2 regions of the Kitasatospora sp. UYEF31 genome follow, and region 1 is predicted to be linked to the other one. Evidence: riboswitches for the same ligand, from Rfam matches in the RefSeq annotation. Region 1 holds a riboswitch; the other holds the start of a gene.

Evidence for each region. Region 1 has a riboswitch for cyclic di-AMP ahead of AC0Z36_RS16115 (C40 family peptidase). Riboswitches for the same ligand answer to the same signal wherever they lie in the genome.
Region 2: it holds a riboswitch for cyclic di-AMP, as region 1 does, so the genes downstream of both, AC0Z36_RS24820 (C40 family peptidase) here and AC0Z36_RS16115 (C40 family peptidase) in region 1, are expected to answer to the same signal.

The regions. Positions count from the first base shown of each region.
Region 1 covers NZ_JBXAWK010000028.1:51,554-59,789, reverse strand. The annotation lists gene AC0Z36_RS16120 (C40 family peptidase) at 28-1,083, opposite strand; gene AC0Z36_RS16115 (C40 family peptidase) at 1,355-2,473, opposite strand; cyclic di-AMP (ydaO/yuaA leader) riboswitch at 2,477-2,635, opposite strand; gene pcrA (DNA helicase PcrA) at 3,032-5,482, shown strand; gene AC0Z36_RS16105 (M23 family metallopeptidase) at 5,744-7,387, opposite strand; gene AC0Z36_RS16100 (esterase/lipase family protein) at 7,512-8,236, opposite strand, start outside.
Region 2 covers NZ_JBXAWK010000063.1:23,340-31,575, forward strand. The annotation lists gene AC0Z36_RS24790 (aminotransferase class V-fold PLP-dependent enzyme) at 1-539, shown strand, start outside; gene AC0Z36_RS24795 (Lrp/AsnC family transcriptional regulator) at 614-901, opposite strand; gene AC0Z36_RS24800 (rhomboid family intramembrane serine protease) at 942-1,781, opposite strand; gene AC0Z36_RS24805 (exonuclease domain-containing protein) at 1,846-2,550, opposite strand; gene AC0Z36_RS24810 (hypothetical protein) at 2,658-2,894, shown strand; gene AC0Z36_RS24815 (NYN domain-containing protein) at 3,084-4,409, shown strand; cyclic di-AMP (ydaO/yuaA leader) riboswitch at 4,904-5,063, shown strand; gene AC0Z36_RS24820 (C40 family peptidase) at 5,075-6,163, shown strand; gene AC0Z36_RS24825 (hypothetical protein) at 6,359-7,768, shown strand; gene AC0Z36_RS24830 (M48 family metallopeptidase) at 7,860-8,236, shown strand, end outside.

The sequences.
Region 1 (8,236 bases):
TCTTATTTTTTTTGGACCCTGCGGTCGTCAGGCGACCCGACGCGCGCCGTACCAGGCCATGTTCGACATCTTCTCCTTGCGGACCACGGCACCCGGCTTCGGGGCGTGGACGACCATGCCGCCACCGATGTACATGCCGACGTGGCTGACGTTCGTGAAGAACACCAGGTCACCGGGCTGCAGCTGGTCCTTGCTGACCGCGCGGCCCACCTTGATCTGGTCGTAGGTCACCCGCGGCAGGGAGATGTTGGCCTGCTTGTACGCCCACTGCATCAGACCCGAGCAGTCGTACGAGTTCGGCCCCGTGCCACTGGAGTAGTACGGCTTGCCCTGCTGCGACAGTGCGGCGTTGAGCGCCGTGGCGGCCTTGGCACCCGGGGGGACGTCGACAGGCGGGGGCTCTTCCTTCTCGGCGGCGCCCTTGTCGATCTCCCCGCGGTCGTTGCCCCGCGAGCTGCGGTCCGCTTCGGCTGCCGCCGCGTGGTCGTTCTCGTCGTTGATCTTCTTCTGCTGCGCCGCGGTGAGCGTGTTGAGCAGCTTCTGCGCCTCGGCGAGCTTGGTCTGCACGATCGCGCGGCGGGTGGTGAGGTCCTTGCGCAGCGACTCGAGCTCGGTCAGCTGGCGGGACGCTTCGACCTTGTCCTGCTGGAGCATCCGGGACTGGGCGGCGATCTGGCGCAGCTTGTCGGCCTGCTGGCCGTCGAGCTGGTCCATCATCTGTGCCTTGGCCAGGAAGCCCTGCGGGTCCTGGCTCATCGCCAGCTGGAGCCCGGTGGGCATGCCACCGCCGCGGTACTGGGCGGCGGCGACCTGGCCGATCTGGTCACGCAGGTCGTTCATCGCCGACTGCTTCTCAGCGACCCGGTTCTGCGTCTGGTTGGCAGTCTCCTGGAGCTTGCCGACCTTTTCCTCAAAGCCGTTGGCCTCTTCGCCGATCGTCACGACGTCGTGGTTCAGCTGGTCGACCTGTGCTTTGACCTGCTCGAAACTTGCGACCGGAGCGGCGTTGGCGCTGCCGGCAAACGCGATCACACCGGACATCGTCGCGGCTGCGGTCACCACGGTGGCCGCGCTGCGGACCATGGTCCGCGGCTTCGGCTTTCGGTGTTGTGCTGCTCGTCGTTGGGACGCCACTGGTGTTCCTCCCTCGGCCGCCCGGGGGTGGACGGCATCCTGCGATCACCTGGCCGAGAACCCTAGTCACAGATGGATCACAGCAGCCCAGTTCTAGCAGACATTGCCAGATTTTTACTTCGGGCAGCGTTTCCTTGTCCGGAATGCATGGGTTTGGTTTGTGTGATTTCCGTGACATCAGTGAGCGGAGGGGCTCTTGAGGCCCTTGGGACTTCCCGGGCTAAGCGACCCGGCGGGCACTGTAGAACGGCATGTAGTCGAGCTTGATCGTGGTCACCGACTTGCCGGGCCGCGGCGCGTGGACGATCATGCCGTCGCCGACGTACATGCCGACGTGGCTGATGTCGCTGTAGAAGAACACGAGGTCGCCCGGCTGGAGCTGCGACTTGGGCACCGAACGGCCGACCTTGACCTGGTCCCAGGTCGTCCGCGGCAGGCTGATGTTGGCCTTGTTGTACGCCCACTGCATAAGGCCCGAGCAGTCGAAGGAGCCGGGCCCGGTGGCGCCCAGGACGTACGGCTTGCCCTGCTGGCCCATGGCCGCGGTCACCGCCGCCCCGGCCTTGCCGCCCGCGGCGGGGACGGTCGGCTCGTCCTTCGGGGCTTCCTTCTTCGGATCCGCGGTCGGCTTGGGATCCGGACGCTCGTTGCCCCGTGAGCCGCGGTCGTCCGCACGTGTGTCTTCGTGGTCGTTGGAGTCGAGGACAGCCTGCTGCTGGGCCGCGGTGAGCGTGTTGAGCAGCTTCTGCGCGTCGTTGAGCTTGGTCTGCACGGCCGTCTTACGGTCGTTCAGGTCCTTGCGCATCGTCTCAAGCTCGGTCAGCTGGCGGGTCGACTCGGCCTTGTCCTGCTGGAGCATCCGCGTCTGGGCGGCGATCTGGCGCAGCTTGTCGGCCTGCTGGCCGTCGAGTTGGTCCATCATCTGCGCCTTGGCCAGGAAACCCTGCGGGTCCTGGCTCATCGCCAGTTGGAGCCCGGAGGGGAGGCCGCCACCGCGGTACTGGGCGGCGGCGACCTGGCCGATCTGGTCGCGCAGGTCGTTCATCGCCGACTGCTTCTCGGACACGCGGGTCTGGGTCTGGCTGGACGTCCGCTGGAGCGTGTCCACCTTCTCCTGGACGCCGTTGGCCTCGTCGCCGGCCTTGAGGGCCTCGTGCGTGAGCTGGTTGACCTGCGCCTTGACCTGGTCGAAGGTCGGGGCCGGAGCGGCGTGTGCGCTGCCGCCGAAGGCGATCACGCCGGTCATGGTGGCCGCTGCGGTCACCACCGTCGCGGCTCCGCGGACCACGGTGCGGGGCTTCGGCTTGCGGTGCTGGCCTACTCGTCGTTGGGACGCCACTGCTGTTCCTTCCTCGGCCGCCTACCGGGTTAGCTGTCGGGTTCGGGCGGAAGAAGGCGCCCTACGGTCACCGGTGGGGGCCGGTGGCCGATTCACCCCAAGGAACGTCGTGCCGGTCCGTACGCCCCGGGCCGTGTTCGAACGGTCGGGCCGAGCGGACCCGCGGTGGGTCCCCGGCTCCGGCTCGGACCTGTGCACCGGACTGCGTCGCAGCACCTGCGCCGACTGCTTCATCGGCTGGGCTGCGACCGGTGGGTCGTGCGCCGGACTCAGCGGTGGTGACCGCGCCGACCGGGTGGACGGCGTTCTGCGATCACCTGGCCGAGAACAATAGTCACGGATGGATCACGGTCGACCCCGTTGTGAGATTCATTGCTGTTTTTTTACTATCGAATGCGTTTCCTTGCCCGGATTGAACTGGTTTGGCTGGTGTGATTCCTGTTACATCTGAGCCCTTAGAGCAACCTGGGGCTGCCGCGACGCACGTCACGTCCCGCCCGGAAGAGAATCGGCTCTTCGGCACGGACAGCCCTCCCCGGGCTCATAGACTCGTGGACGATGAGCAGCCTCTTCGATGACGCGACCGACCTGTCCCTGCCTGTGCGCGCGGCGGACGACATCCCCCTGCCCCCGGAGCCCGACGAGCCCGAGGACCTGTTCGGCGGCGCGTTCACGCCACCGTCGAACCCGGCCGAGTCGTACTACCGCAACGGCGCCCCCAAGCCGGTCGCCGACGCCGCACAACTGCTCGACGGGCTCAACCCGCAGCAGAAGGCAGCCGTCGTCCACGAGGGCACACCCCTGCTCCTGGTCGCCGGAGCCGGCTCCGGCAAGACGCGGGTGCTCACCCACCGCATCGCCTACCTGCTCGCCGCCCGCGGCGCGCATCCCGGCGAGATCCTCGCGATCACCTTCACCAACAAGGCCGCAGCCGAAATGCGCGAGCGCGTCGAGGCCCTCATCGGTCCGCGCGCCAAGGCGATGTGGGTGTCGACCTTCCACTCCGCGTGCGTGCGGATCCTGCGCCAGCAGTACAAAAAGCTGGGCATGACGTCGTCGTTCTCCATCTACGACTCGTCGGACTCGCAGCGGCTCATGGCGATGGTCTGCCGGGAACTCGACCTGGACCCCAAGCTCTACCCGCCGCGCAAGTTCAACGCGCAGGTCTCCAACCTCAAGAACGAGCTCATCGACGAGGAGACCTACTCCAGCCAGGCGGCCAACGAGACCGACCGGCTGCTCGCCCAGGCGTACACGATGTACCAGCAGCGACTGCGCCAGGCGCACGCGCTGGACTTCGACGACATCATCATGACCACCGTGCACCTGCTGCAGGCGTTCCCCGAGGTCGCCGAGTTCTACCGCCGCCGCTTCCGGCACGTGATGGTCGACGAGTACCAGGACACCAACCACGCCCAGTACATCCTGGTGCGCGAACTCGTCGGCGGCGCGGCCGGCAGCGCGCCGAAGAAGACCGTCGACGGTGACTACGTCAACCCCAACGCCGCCGCGCTCGCCGACATCCCCGCAGCCGAACTGTGCGTGGTCGGCGACGCGGACCAGTCCATCTACGCGTTCCGCGGCGCGACGATCCGCAACATCGTCGACTTCGAGCTCGACTACCCGAGCGCCGTCACGATCCTGCTCGAACAGAACTACCGCTCGACGCAGACGATCCTGGCCGCCGCCAACGCCGTCATCGAACGCAACACCAACCGCCGGGCCAAGAACCTGTGGACCCAGGCCGGCGACGGGGCGCTCATCACCGGCTACCTCGCCGACGACGAGCACGGCGAGGCGCAGTTCGTCGCCGACGAGGTCGACAAGCTCACCGACGACGGCAAGTGCAAGCCCGGTGACGTGGCGATCTTCTACCGGACGAACGCCCAGTCCCGCGTCTTCGAAGAAGTCTTCATCCGTACGGGACTCCCGTACAAGGTCGTCGGCGGTGTGCGCTTCTATGAGCGCAAGGAAGTCCGCGACATCCTGTGCTACCTGCGGCTGCTGGCGAACCCGGCCGACGTGGTGTCGCTGCGCCGGATCCTCAACGTGCCCAAGCGCGGCATCGGCGACCGGGCCGAGGCGTGCGTCGACGCGCTGGCCGCCCGGGACCGCATCTCCTTCGCCGACGCGCTGCGGCGCGCGGAGGACGCCCCCGGCCTGGCCAAACGGTCGGCGAACGCGGTCAAGGGTTTCGTGACGCTCATGGACGACCTGCGCACGGTCGTGGACGGCGGCGCGGGCCCCGCCGTGGTCCTGGAGGCGGTCCTCGAACAGACTGGCTACCTGGCCGAGTTGCAGCACTCCACCGACCCGCAGGACGAGACGCGGGTCGAGAACCTTCAGGAACTCGCCGCAGTGGCCCTGGAGTTCGAGCAGGCCAACCCGGAGGGCACACTCGGCGACTTCCTGGAGCGGGTCGCGCTGGTCGCCGACTCCGACCAGATCCCGGAGGACGGCACGGGCGTGGTCACGCTGATGACCCTGCACACCGCCAAGGGCCTGGAGTTCCCGGTGGTGTTCCTGACCGGCATGGAGGACGGCGTCTTCCCGCACATGCGCTCGCTCGGCAACACCAAGGAGCTTGAGGAGGAGCGCCGGCTCGCGTACGTCGGCATCACCCGGGCCCGGGAGCGGCTGTACATGACGCGGGCTCAGGTCCGCAGCTCGTGGGGAGCACCCGCCTACAACCCGCAGTCGCGGTTCCTGGAGGAGCTGCCGCCCGCTTTGATCGAGTGGCACGGCCTGAAGAAGGCCGCGGTGCCCCCGGCCCCGCGCGGCGGCAACCCCCGCTCCGGCAAGCTGACTTCGGGCTTCGGCGGCAAGCGGGCCGTGGAGCGCGAGGTCCTCGCGCTGAGCGTGGGGGACAAGGTCACGCACGACAAGTTCGGCATGGGCACGGTCCTGGAGACCGGCGGCGCGGCGGACAAGGCCGAGGCGACGATCGACTTCGGTACGGAGGGCAAGAAGCGGCTGCTCCTGCGGTACGCGCCGGTGGAGAAGCTGTAGTCGGCTACTGGCCGACAACGGAACGGCGGAGGCCGGGCATCCCCGGGTGGGGGTGTCCGGCCTCGGGTTTTGTGGCGCAAAAGATAGTAGTCAGATCGGTCTGTAGTTGTTCTGGTCATCGACGTGCTGGTCGGCGACGGCATCCAGGTCGGACCGGAGGGCGTCGGGATCGACGTCGGGTGCGCTTTTCCGTCGCCCGACCTTGCGGATCCGTCGCGCTCCAGGGCCCGACTGAGTCCGGCCCTCAGTCGTTGAAGCTGATCAGCCCGTCGGGTTGAGCCCGCGCTCCTTGAGCCACGGCAGTGGGTCTATCGGGCTGCCGCCGTCGGGGCGCACCTCAAGGTGGAGGTGCGGGCCGGTGCTGTTGCCCGAGTTGCCGGAGTAGGCGACGGTGTCGCCGGCCTTCACCGGACCTGAGCGGACCTTGTAACGACTCAGGTGGCAGTACCAGGACTCGGTGCCGTCCTTGGCCTTGATGATCGTCATGTTGCCGTACGCGCTGTTGTATTCCGTACGGACGACACCGTCCATCATGGCCCGCACGGGAGTTCCGTAATCGACCGGGAAGTCGATGCCGGTGTGATTGTGCGACCACCTGTCGCCGCCCTGGCCGAACACCGCGCTCAGCCCCGGCTGGGTGACCGGCAGGACGTACTTGGGGCGCAGGGCCTCGCGGCGCTTGCGCTCCTCGTCCTGCTGGCGCTGGACCTCCTCCTGGCGTTCGATCAGGGAGATCCGGGTCTGGGTGCGACTGGCCCGGTCGGCGAAGTCCTCGGCGCCGTCGCGCAGGTCCGTCAGCTGCTGGTCGAGCGGCGAGACCAGGGGCAGCTCGCGGCCGTCGGCCACCGTCACGCTGCCGGTGTCGGTGTCACCGGAGTCCACGGCCTGCATCCCGCCGACTGCGGCGCAGGCCATGGCGGCCACGCCCATGACCGCCATCGGCGTTCCGGTGGCCCGGGCGATGGACCGCGGCTTGCCCGCCTTCGGGTCCTTGCCGGTCCGTGGTGCGCTGCAGGGCTGCTCGGCCTTGTCCTTGCGACTCTTGCGCCCGCCCCGGTCCTGCGCGGGGATCGTGTCGGCTTCGAACCCTGTCCCGGGTGCTTCGCCGATCCCACTGACGACCGCGTTGTCAGTGGGATCTGGGAAGCTCCCGTCATGCCTCGGGGCGGACAGTTCGCCGTACAGCTCCGCGTCCGCGCGGTTGCCGTTCCACGGATCGTCCGTCAGGGGCCACTCGGTCGCGTTGTTGTAGGGAGCCTGCGGTTGGTCCCACGGCTGATCCCACGTCTGCTCCGGGGCCACCTCCTGCACGGCGGTGGCGTAGCCGGTGCCGTAGGACGTGTCGTAGGCGTTGTTGTGGGAGGCGTAGGAGTCGTGCAGGGCGTCCGGCGCGGGCACTGCCTGGGGGTAGTAGCCCGTCTCCTGAACACCGCCGTACGCGGTGGCGGGCCACTGGGTCCCGGAGGCGTAGGAGTCGGGGTAGGCACCGGTGTTGTAACCACCGGTCTGCGCGTAGCCGTGTTCGGTGGTGGGGGTGTCGTAGCCGCCGCCGTACTGCGCCGCGTACGTCCCGGTGTCCTGTGCGCCGCTGAACGCGGGGGCCCGGTAGGTCCCGGCTCCGTAGGCGTCGTACGCGCCGTAGTTGTCGTCGGTGGCCGTGGGCCACGCGCCCGAGGTGTCCACTGCGGTCGGGTGGCCGCCGGTCCCTTCGGTGCCCGTGGCGTACATCCCGCCGTAGGCCGGGTAGCCACCCGACCCGTCGTCAGCAGGGCCGTAGCCGCCAGCCTGGTAGGCACCTGCCTGGTAGCCGCCTGCCTGGTAGGCGCCTGAATACGCACCGGTAGCGTCCATGCCCGCGGGCACGTGTCCGTACGGGTCGCCGTTCGGATACCGGACGTCTGTCACTCCAGGCCGCCTTCTCTCGGAATGACACCTTGATACAAGCCAGGTGCAATAAGTCCGGGACTGTATCCGGCCGAAGCACCTCCCGACAATCCGTCGTGTAGGTGACGTATGTCCAGATGCGACCCTATGCCGCGAGCGTGGCAACGGTCACAGCGGGCGGCGGCGGGGCCAGGAGAAGGCAGATCGCGGCGACCACCGGGGCACACGCGGGCAGGGTCAGATGGCCCGCGCCGGGGACCAGTAGGCTGGTGGCGTCCAGGTCGGGATGGTCGACCGCACCCGAGGAGCGCGGAATGATCAGCGGGTCGAGGTCGCCCCAGAACGCGTAGAAACGGGTCGCGCAGCCGGGCGCCGGTTCGGCCAGTTCGGCGATGACCGCACTGTCCGGGCACATCTGCCGGACAAGCGGATGCGGGCGCAGCAGATAGGCCGTCAGGGTGCCGTGGTGTGGAGTTCCCAGAGTGACCACCGTACGGACGCGGTGCCGCGTATCGATGCGCTGGGCGTGGTAGCGGGCGATCAGGCCGCCCAGGCTGTGGCCGACCACATGGACGGCCGGCGCTCCGGTGCGTTCGCACACACGCTCTATGTGGACGCCGAGCAGTTCGGCCTTGGCCCGGATGTCGCCGCCGACCGGGTTGTGGTTGACCGCGTGGACGTCGGTGAAGCCTGCCTTCCGGAGCCGGCGGCGCAACTGGGAGAAGATCGACCGGTTGTCGGCCAGCCCGTGCACCAGGACGACCGGAAGGTGGCCGGGGCCGGGAGTGCCGTCGTCTTCCCGGTCTTCAACCGGCGCGGCCGTCTCCGGAAGTACGAGCCGCAGCACGTCGGCGGCCAGCGGCAGGGTGT
Region 2 (8,236 bases), on a different contig from region 1:
CGCCGAACGTGATCGGCGCCTACGCGCTGGCCTCCGCGTGCAAGGCCCTCCAGGAGGCCGGTCAGGACGAGCTGGCGGCCCGGGAGGCGCAACTGCTCTCCCGGCTGCGCGCGGGACTCGCCGCAGTGCCTGAAGTCCGTACGCTCGAACTCTTCGGCCCGGACTCGGACCGGGTGGGCGTCCTGTCCTTCGTGGTCGACGACTGGAACAGCTCACGGTTCGCCGCCGCACTGTCGGCCGAATACGGCATCGGTGTGCGCGACGGGCTGTTCTGCGCGCACCCGCTGGTGCGCCGCCTGCTCGGCGGCCGGGCCGACCAGCCCGGGGAGTGCGGGGCGCCGGACGCGCCCGACGGTGAACTGAACCTCAACGCCATCCGGGTGAGCTTCGGCGCGGGCACCCCCGTGGAGCACATCGACCGCTTCGTGGCGGCTGTCACGGAACTCGTGGAGCGTGGGCCCCGCTGGGAGTACGCGGTCGAGGGCGGCCGCTGTATCGCCGTCGGCGACCCCCGGGACACCACGAAGCTGCCGGTCTGACGGTTCCTGACCTTGTGCCGCAGCGCCCGGCTTCCGGGCGCTACGGCGGAACAGACCGGAGGCGTACGGATTCCTCAGACGCCGTCGTCCAGCCCGATGGCGAACGCCGCGTCGAGGTCGTGCTTCGAATACGTACGGAACGCGATGTGCGTCGCCGTGTGCTCGACGCCCGGGACCTTGTTGACCCTCCCCGGGATGACCTCCGCCAGGTCGTTGTGGTGCGGCACCCGCACCATGACGACCAGGTCGAACTCGCCGGTGACCGAGTACACCTCGCTGACCCCGTCGATCGCGGTGATCGCCTCGGCGATCTCGGGGATGCGGTCGACGGCTGCCTTGACCTGCACGATCGCGGTGATCACGGGGAATCCTTTCGCACACTGACGGGGTGTCGGCACGAGCCTATCCGGACGGCGGTACGGCCGACGGGGCAGCTGTGTCCAGCTCTGCGACCGGTGCCGCGACCGGTGCCGCCGGGCCGCGCCGCCGGTACAGCAGCCAGGCGTAGGCGAAGCCGAGGACGAACCCCACGACGTGCGCCGAGTAGGCGATGTCCGCGTCGCCGCTCACCCCGATGCCGCGGAAGTACAGCCACTGGAGGACGAAGTACACCCCGAGCACCAGCCACGCCGGGAAGCGCAGCGGGAGGAACAACAGCAGGGGCACCAGCGAGGTCACCCGGGCCCTGGGGTACAGGAAGAGGTACGCGCCCAGGACCGCCGACACCGCACCGGACGCGCCCACCAGCGGCTGCGCCGACTTCGGGTCGGTCAGGGCGAAACCGTACGTCGCCACGTAGCCCGAGACCAGGTAGAACAGCGTGAACCGGACCCGGCCCATGCGGTCCTCGACGTTGTTCCCGAAGACGTACAGGTAGAGCATGTTGCCGATCAGGTGCAGCCAGCCGCCGTGCATGAACATCGCGAACAGCACGGACAGCACCGGCGACTTGTCCGACGTGTCGGTGCGACCGCACTTCACCGGCGGCCCCGACTGGGTCCGCACCAGCTCCGGGGTGCCGGCCAGCGGCCTGCCCGACATCAGTTCCCGGGGGATCGCGCCGTACCGGTAGTAGTATTGCGATTCGGCGCACACCTGCTGCTGCGGGTGCGGGGCGTCCCCGCCACGCCCGAACCCGGACAGCGGACTGAGCAGGAACACCAGCACGTTCGCCGCGATCAGGGCGTACGTGACCACAGGAGTCCGCCGTACCGGGTTCACGTCGTGTACGGGGATCAGCATCCAACGATCGTCACCCGAAGGCGGGACCACGGCCCGGTGGACGGGGCACGGTCATCCGTACGGCCTAATGGGGCTTTCCGGCAGCCGGAGTGGACCGCTCCACCAGGCCGCGCAGGTCGTGGACCCCCGCCTCGTGCAGCCGCGCCAGCAGGCCGCGCAGCACATGCACCGTGGCCCGGCAGTCCGACGCAGCCCGGTGCGCCGGCGGGGCCGGGGACTCGAAGTGCGCGGCCAGGGTCACCAGTCTGTTGTTCCGCACCTCGCCCGGCTCCAGGACACCCCGCGCCAGCGTCAGGGTGTCCACCACCGTGAACTCCGGCCAGTCCAGCCCGCAGGCCCGGCACGCGGCCCGCAGGAACGCCGTGTCGAACGGGGCGTTGTGCGCCACCAGGACGCCGTCGCGGGCGAAGTCGAGGAACGCCGGCAGCACCAGGCGCAGCGGCGGCGCCCCGGACACCGTCGAATCGGAGATCCCCGTCAGGGTGGTGATGAACGCCGGTATCGGAACGCCCGGTTCCACCAGTGAGGCGAACTCGGCCAGCACCTCGTCGCCGCGCACCCGCACCGCCGCGATCTCGGTGATCCGCTCGCACTCCGGGTCGAGGCCCGTCGTCTCGACGTCCACGACGACGAACACCTGGTGCTCCACCGGCGCAGCGCGCGCCGGGTCCTGACCCGCGGGCGGGTTTCGCCCGGCCCCGTCCAGGGCGGTACTGTCCGGCGGGGCCGAGCCGTCGTGGCCCGGATCGCCGGGCATCGTGCTGTCCATAGGACTGGACGGTACGGTTCCGCCCCGACACACCCCCATACCGACCCCGCGCGGGTGCGCCGGCCCCGTGGCCCCGCCCCCTGCGGGTGCACCAGAGAGGAACGCGCATGTCGCTGCCCGCCCCGTCCCAGGACACCCGGTGGCGCTGCTCACTGTGCGGCAACCTGACCCGGTTCGACGTGACCCGCACCACCCGCGCGGTGGAGTTCGTCCACCTGGACCTCGCCGGCGAGCCGAAGGTCGAGGAGCGCGAAGTGCTGGAGGACAACATCGAATCCGTCCGCTGCCGCTGGTGCAACGCGACCGGCTCGGTGGAGCTGGTGCCGAAGCCCGACGCCGGGTAGAGCCGGGCGGACGACCCCGACCGGCCACCGAGTGGACCTGCCGCATCCTGGAAATTCAGGGTGGCAGGTCCACTTTCGGGTGGAAACACGCCATGATCAATGGGTAGGTGGTCAGGAAGGCACGGGGTGTCACAGCGGAGCAGTGGACAGAGCGCGGCAGGCTGAGCGCACCAGGACGGCGGAGGAACAGTGACCAGCGCAGCAGACGAACCCAGGACGGGCCCGCTGCCCGAAGGGGTGCGCCAGCGCGTCGTGGGCATCGCCGCAGACGCGGTCGGCACCATGCCCGTCGAAGAGATCCCGCTGCCGCTGCGTCGGCTGGCCCGCTTCACGCCCGCCAAGCGCGCCAAGCTCGCCGCCACCCCGCTGGCCGCCGCCCTGGAGGGTGACGCGGTGTTCCGCGGCCGTATAGCGGACCGCGTCCGCGCCGCGCTGCCCGACCTCGCGCAGGCGCTGGACGCCGGCACTGTACCGGCCGCCGCCGACCCGCTGGACGTGGCCGCCGCGGCCTACCTGCTGCGCCCGGACGGCTGGGTTGGGATCGTGGCCGCCGCCGGCGACGCCGCGGTCAAGGCCGCCGCCGACCACGCCGACTCGGAGGCCGTCGCCACCATCGAACGCCTGGAGAAGGAACTGGCCGCGCTGCGCTCCTCCTCCCGGGCCGAACTCGACGGTCTGCGCACCGAACTGGAGGCCGTCCGCAAGGAGGCCGACCAGTTGCGCCGGCAGATCCGCGGCTTCCAGGGCACCGCCAAGCACGCGGAGAAGCAGGCCAAGCTGCTGCAAGTGGAACTGGACGAGATCCAGAAGGGCACCGGGCAGGTGGTGTCCACCACCGAGAAGGAGGCCCGCAGGCTGCGGGCCCGCCTCGCCCAGGTCGAAGGAGAGCTGGAGGCCGGGCGCAAGGCCGCCCGCGAGGGCCGCCACCTGGAGGACACCCGGATCAGACTGCTCCTGGACACGGTTCTGGAGGCCGCGCAGGGGCTGCGCCGGGAGCTGGCGCTGCCGCCGGTGACAGTCAGGCCGGCCGACACAGTGGACGCGGTCTCCCCGGTCGCGCACTCGGTCCTCGACATCCCCCAGCGGGGGACCAGCGACGACGACCCGGTGCTGCTCGACCAACTGCTCCACCTGCCGCAGGCGCACCTGGTCATCGACGGCTACAACGTCACCAAGACCGGCTACCCCACCCTGCCGCTCGCCGAGCAGCGGGCCAGGCTCCTGGGCGGCCTGGCGATCCTGGCGGCGCAGACGGGCGCCGAGATCACCTGCGTGTTCGACGGCGCGGAGCTGTCCACCCCGGTGCTGCTCGCGCCGCCGCGGGGCGTGCGGGTGCGGTTCAGCAAGCCGGGGCAGACGGCGGACGACCTGATCAGGGCGCTGGTCCGGGCGGAGCCGCCGGGCCGCCCGGTGATCGTGGTGTCCACCGACCGCGAGGTGGCCGACGGTGTGCGCCGCGCGGGCGCGCGCCCCGTCCTGTCGATGATGCTGCTCCGCCGCCTGGCCCGGGGCTGAACCGGGCTGCGCGACTACGGGACGGTCCGCCGGGTCCGCTACTCCGGACGCGCCGGACGGCCGGGACGAATGAGCGGTTCCGTATGTTCCGGAGATTTTTGAAATCAACAGTGTGGCGAATCCCACATGAACACTCCTGGACGGGCCTGGTGGAACCCCGGCGGGGTGCGGTAACGCGCCCGGCGCGCACCCGCGCCGGACCCTTCGGATGGCCTCCGACCAGGCATCTCCTCTGATATCGGGTTATCGGGAAGGGCTGAGGTCCCGCAATCCCGGGACTTCCGGAACGGTTGTGCGGCATTGTGCAAAAACGTTTCACGCAAGCAGAAAATATGAACAACGAGTGGTTTGTTCGATACCCCGCGTCACTGATTCCGGGTGATTTCCGGCCCTCTCGGGGGTTAATTCCGGCGAATGATTTGAAGCGATCTTGGACCGTGGTTAGTGTCGGCGGTCGAGCAACCGCGCAATCAGTCACCCAGCCAGGGTGGCGGCGGAGGCTCCCGCCGAATCCAGCAGGTGTCAATCGGGGTGACATCCAAGGAACCGGGGACCCGATCCCCATGGGGTGAATCGGCCCGCACCACGGGCCGTAGAGCTGATCTTCCGGCTCGAACCCGACAGCTAACCCGGTAGGCGGCCGTGGAAGAAGGAGTGCCGCCTTCGTGGCGTCCCACCGCCGGCTCAAGAAGCCGAGCAAGACCCGGGTGAGCGTGCTCACCGCCGCAGCGGCAACCGCTGTGGTGTTCGCCCCCAACGTGTCCCACGCCGACCCGGCGCCCACCAAGCAGCAGGTCAAGCAGCAGATCAACGATCTGCAGCACGAGGCCGAAGTGGCGACCGAGGACTACAACGGCTACGAGGAGAAGCACCAGCAGCTCCAGCAGGACGTCCAGCACGTCCAGCAGCGCATCGCCGACGAGCAGTCAGGCCTCGCCGCACTCCAGGGCGACATGGGTGCCATCGCCGCGGCGCAGTACCGCAGCGGCGGCCTGGACCCGACGCTGCGCCTGATGCTGTCGGAGAACCCCGGGCAGTACCTCCAGAAGGCCGCGGCCCTCGACCAGGTCAGCTCCCAGCAGGCCCAGACACTCAGCCAGCTGCGGGACCGCAAGCGCGCCCTGTCCCAGGAACGCTCCGAGGCCGCCGCCAAGCTGAGCCAGCTCGAGAGCACCCGCAAGCACCTCACCGACAAGAAGAACGAGGTCGAGGGCAAGCTCCGCAAGGCCCAGGAACTGCTCAACACCCTCAGCGACGCCGAGCGCGAGCAGTTGCTCGCCCAGGAGGGCCACGGCGAGGACGCCGGACGCGCCTCCAGGGACGGCGCGAACCGCGAGCCGGCCGTGCCCAAGGCCGACGCGGACAAGGGCGGCGACTCCCAGAAGGACGTCAACGTCCCCGTCAGCGGCCGGGCCGCGGCGGCTGTGGCGGCAGTCAAGCAGGCGCTCGGTAAGCCCTACGTCTGGGGCGCCACAGGCCCCGGCTCCTTCGACTGCTCCGGCCTGACGGGCTGGGCGTGGAAGCAGGCCGGACTCTCGCTGCCGCGCACCTCGCAGGGCCAGGGCGGCGCGGGCCGTACGGTCCCCCTCGCCGACGCGCAGCCCGGTGACCTGGTCATCTACTACGGCGGCGCGACGCACATCGGCATGTACGTCGGCAACGGCCAGATCATCCACGCGCCGCGCACCGGCACGACCGTGCGCTACGCGCCGGTCAACTCGATGCCGGTCTCGAAGGTCGTCCGCGTCGGCTGACGGGTTCCACCGGCCGCACCACGGGCTGACCGCGGGTTCCGCCCGTCCGCACAGCGCACTGAACGACCCCGGTCCACGCCGGCCGGGGTCGTCCGGGCGTTCCCGCGCGGCCCGGTGCGCCGCGCCCGGGACCGCCCGGCTGTTCCTGCGGTGTTCGGTGCGCTCCGCTCCGGACCGTCTCGTACGATCAGGTCCGTGAGCGAGCAGAGATCGGCCGGCCGAGTCCGCCGGGCCGGGCCCCGGTGGCTGCTGCCGTTGGTCGCCGTCTGCGCGCTGCTCCAGTTCGTGATCGCCTACACGGTCGTCCACAGCGGCTCCGGCAGCCGGCCGCGGGCCACCGCCCAGGCACCGGGGCACCAGGGCGCGCAGAACCCCGCCGGGCCGGGCGCCGGCACCGCGGAGCAGCACGCCAACGCCCGCCGCACCGCCGTCGGCGCACTCCTCGAACGTCGCGCCGAAGCCTTCCGCACGAAGGACAGACCCGCCTTCCTGGCCACCCTGGACCCCGCGCCGGCCGCGGCGGCCTTCCGTACGGCCCAGACTTCGGTCTTCGACAACGCGGCCCAGGTGCCGTTCACGTCCTGGGAGTACGAGCTCACGGCCTCCGACGCCTTCCCGCTGCCCGAACAGCGGCAGGCGGCCCTGGGCGGCACTCCGTACCTCACCGCGGAGGTCGACCTCACGTACCGCGTCACCGGGTACGACCCCGTCCCGGTCCGCACCAAGGAGTTCCCGACCTTCGTCCTGCGCGGCGGCGCGTGGTACCTCACCGCGACCGACGACGGCACCACCTCCGGGCACACCGGCGGCACCCAGCTGTGGGACCTGGGGAAGGTCACCGTCCTCCAGGGCGCGCGCAGCACCGTGCTCGGCATCGGCGACCCCGGCACACTGCGCGGCTTCCAGCGGGACGCCGACAGCGCGGTCCCCGAGGTCACCGCCGTCTGGGGCGGCCAGTGGGCCGGGAAGGCACTGGTCATCGTGCCCGCGGACCAGTTGCAGATGGCCAGGCTCCTGGACGCCGACGCGCAGAAGTACGCCCGGATCGCCGCCGTCACCACCGGCGAGCGCGGCGCCGCCGTCGACGCGGCCGCCGCCGACCGGGTCATCGTCAACCCCGACGCCTTCCGCCAACTGGGCAACGCCGAACGCCGCGTCGTGATGGTCCACGAGATCAGCCACGTCGCGAGCCGTGCCCACACCCGCGCCTGGACCCCCACCTGGCTGTCCGAGGGCTTCGCCGACTACGTGGCCTACCTCGACTCCGGGCAGACCGTCCGCAGCGCCGCCCCCGAACTGCGCCGCGACGTGCGCGCGGGCAAGGTCCCGCGGGCACTGCCGGACGAAGCCGCCTTCGAGACCACCCAGACCGACCTCCCACAGGCCTACGAGATGGGCTGGCTCGCCTGCCGCCTGATCGCGTCGGAGTGGGGCCAGGCCAAGCTCGTCGAGCTCTACCGCACGCTCGGCGCCGCACCGGCCCCCGGCGCCCCCGCACCCGCCCCGGAGACCGCACTCGCCGCGGCCCTGGGCACCGTGCTCGCGACCACTCCCGGCACGTTCACCGAAACCTGGACCGCGTACGTGAAGACCCAGCTGAAATGACCGCACGTCCGGGTCCTGAAGAACCACCAGGCGCTGGGCCGGCTACGGCTCCCGCGCCGGAAGCCGCTGAAACGACGGGGATGAAGAACCTGTGACCTCCTGGGCCGACGCGGTCCCCGGCCGCCGCATCCTGCTGGTGCTGCTGGCCGCCACCGCACTCGTACTGATCATCGCCATCGCCGTCACCACCCCCTGGCGGCCCCTGTCCGGCATGCCGCCCGGCGGCGCGGCCCACGCCGACGCCGCCCGCGACTTCACCGCCGCCGAGATCGCCCACGGACACGCCCTGTCAAGCGCCGCCCGGCCCCCGGCCTACCTGGCGATGGCCCTGTCCCTCGTGGTGAGCCTGCTCTTCGGCTTCAGCCCGCTGGGCGCCCGCCTCATCCACGCCGCGGCCAGGCCGCTCGGCGGCGGCTGGGTGTGGCAGCTCCTCCTGGGCGGACTCGCCCTGGCCCTGGCCGGCCGGCT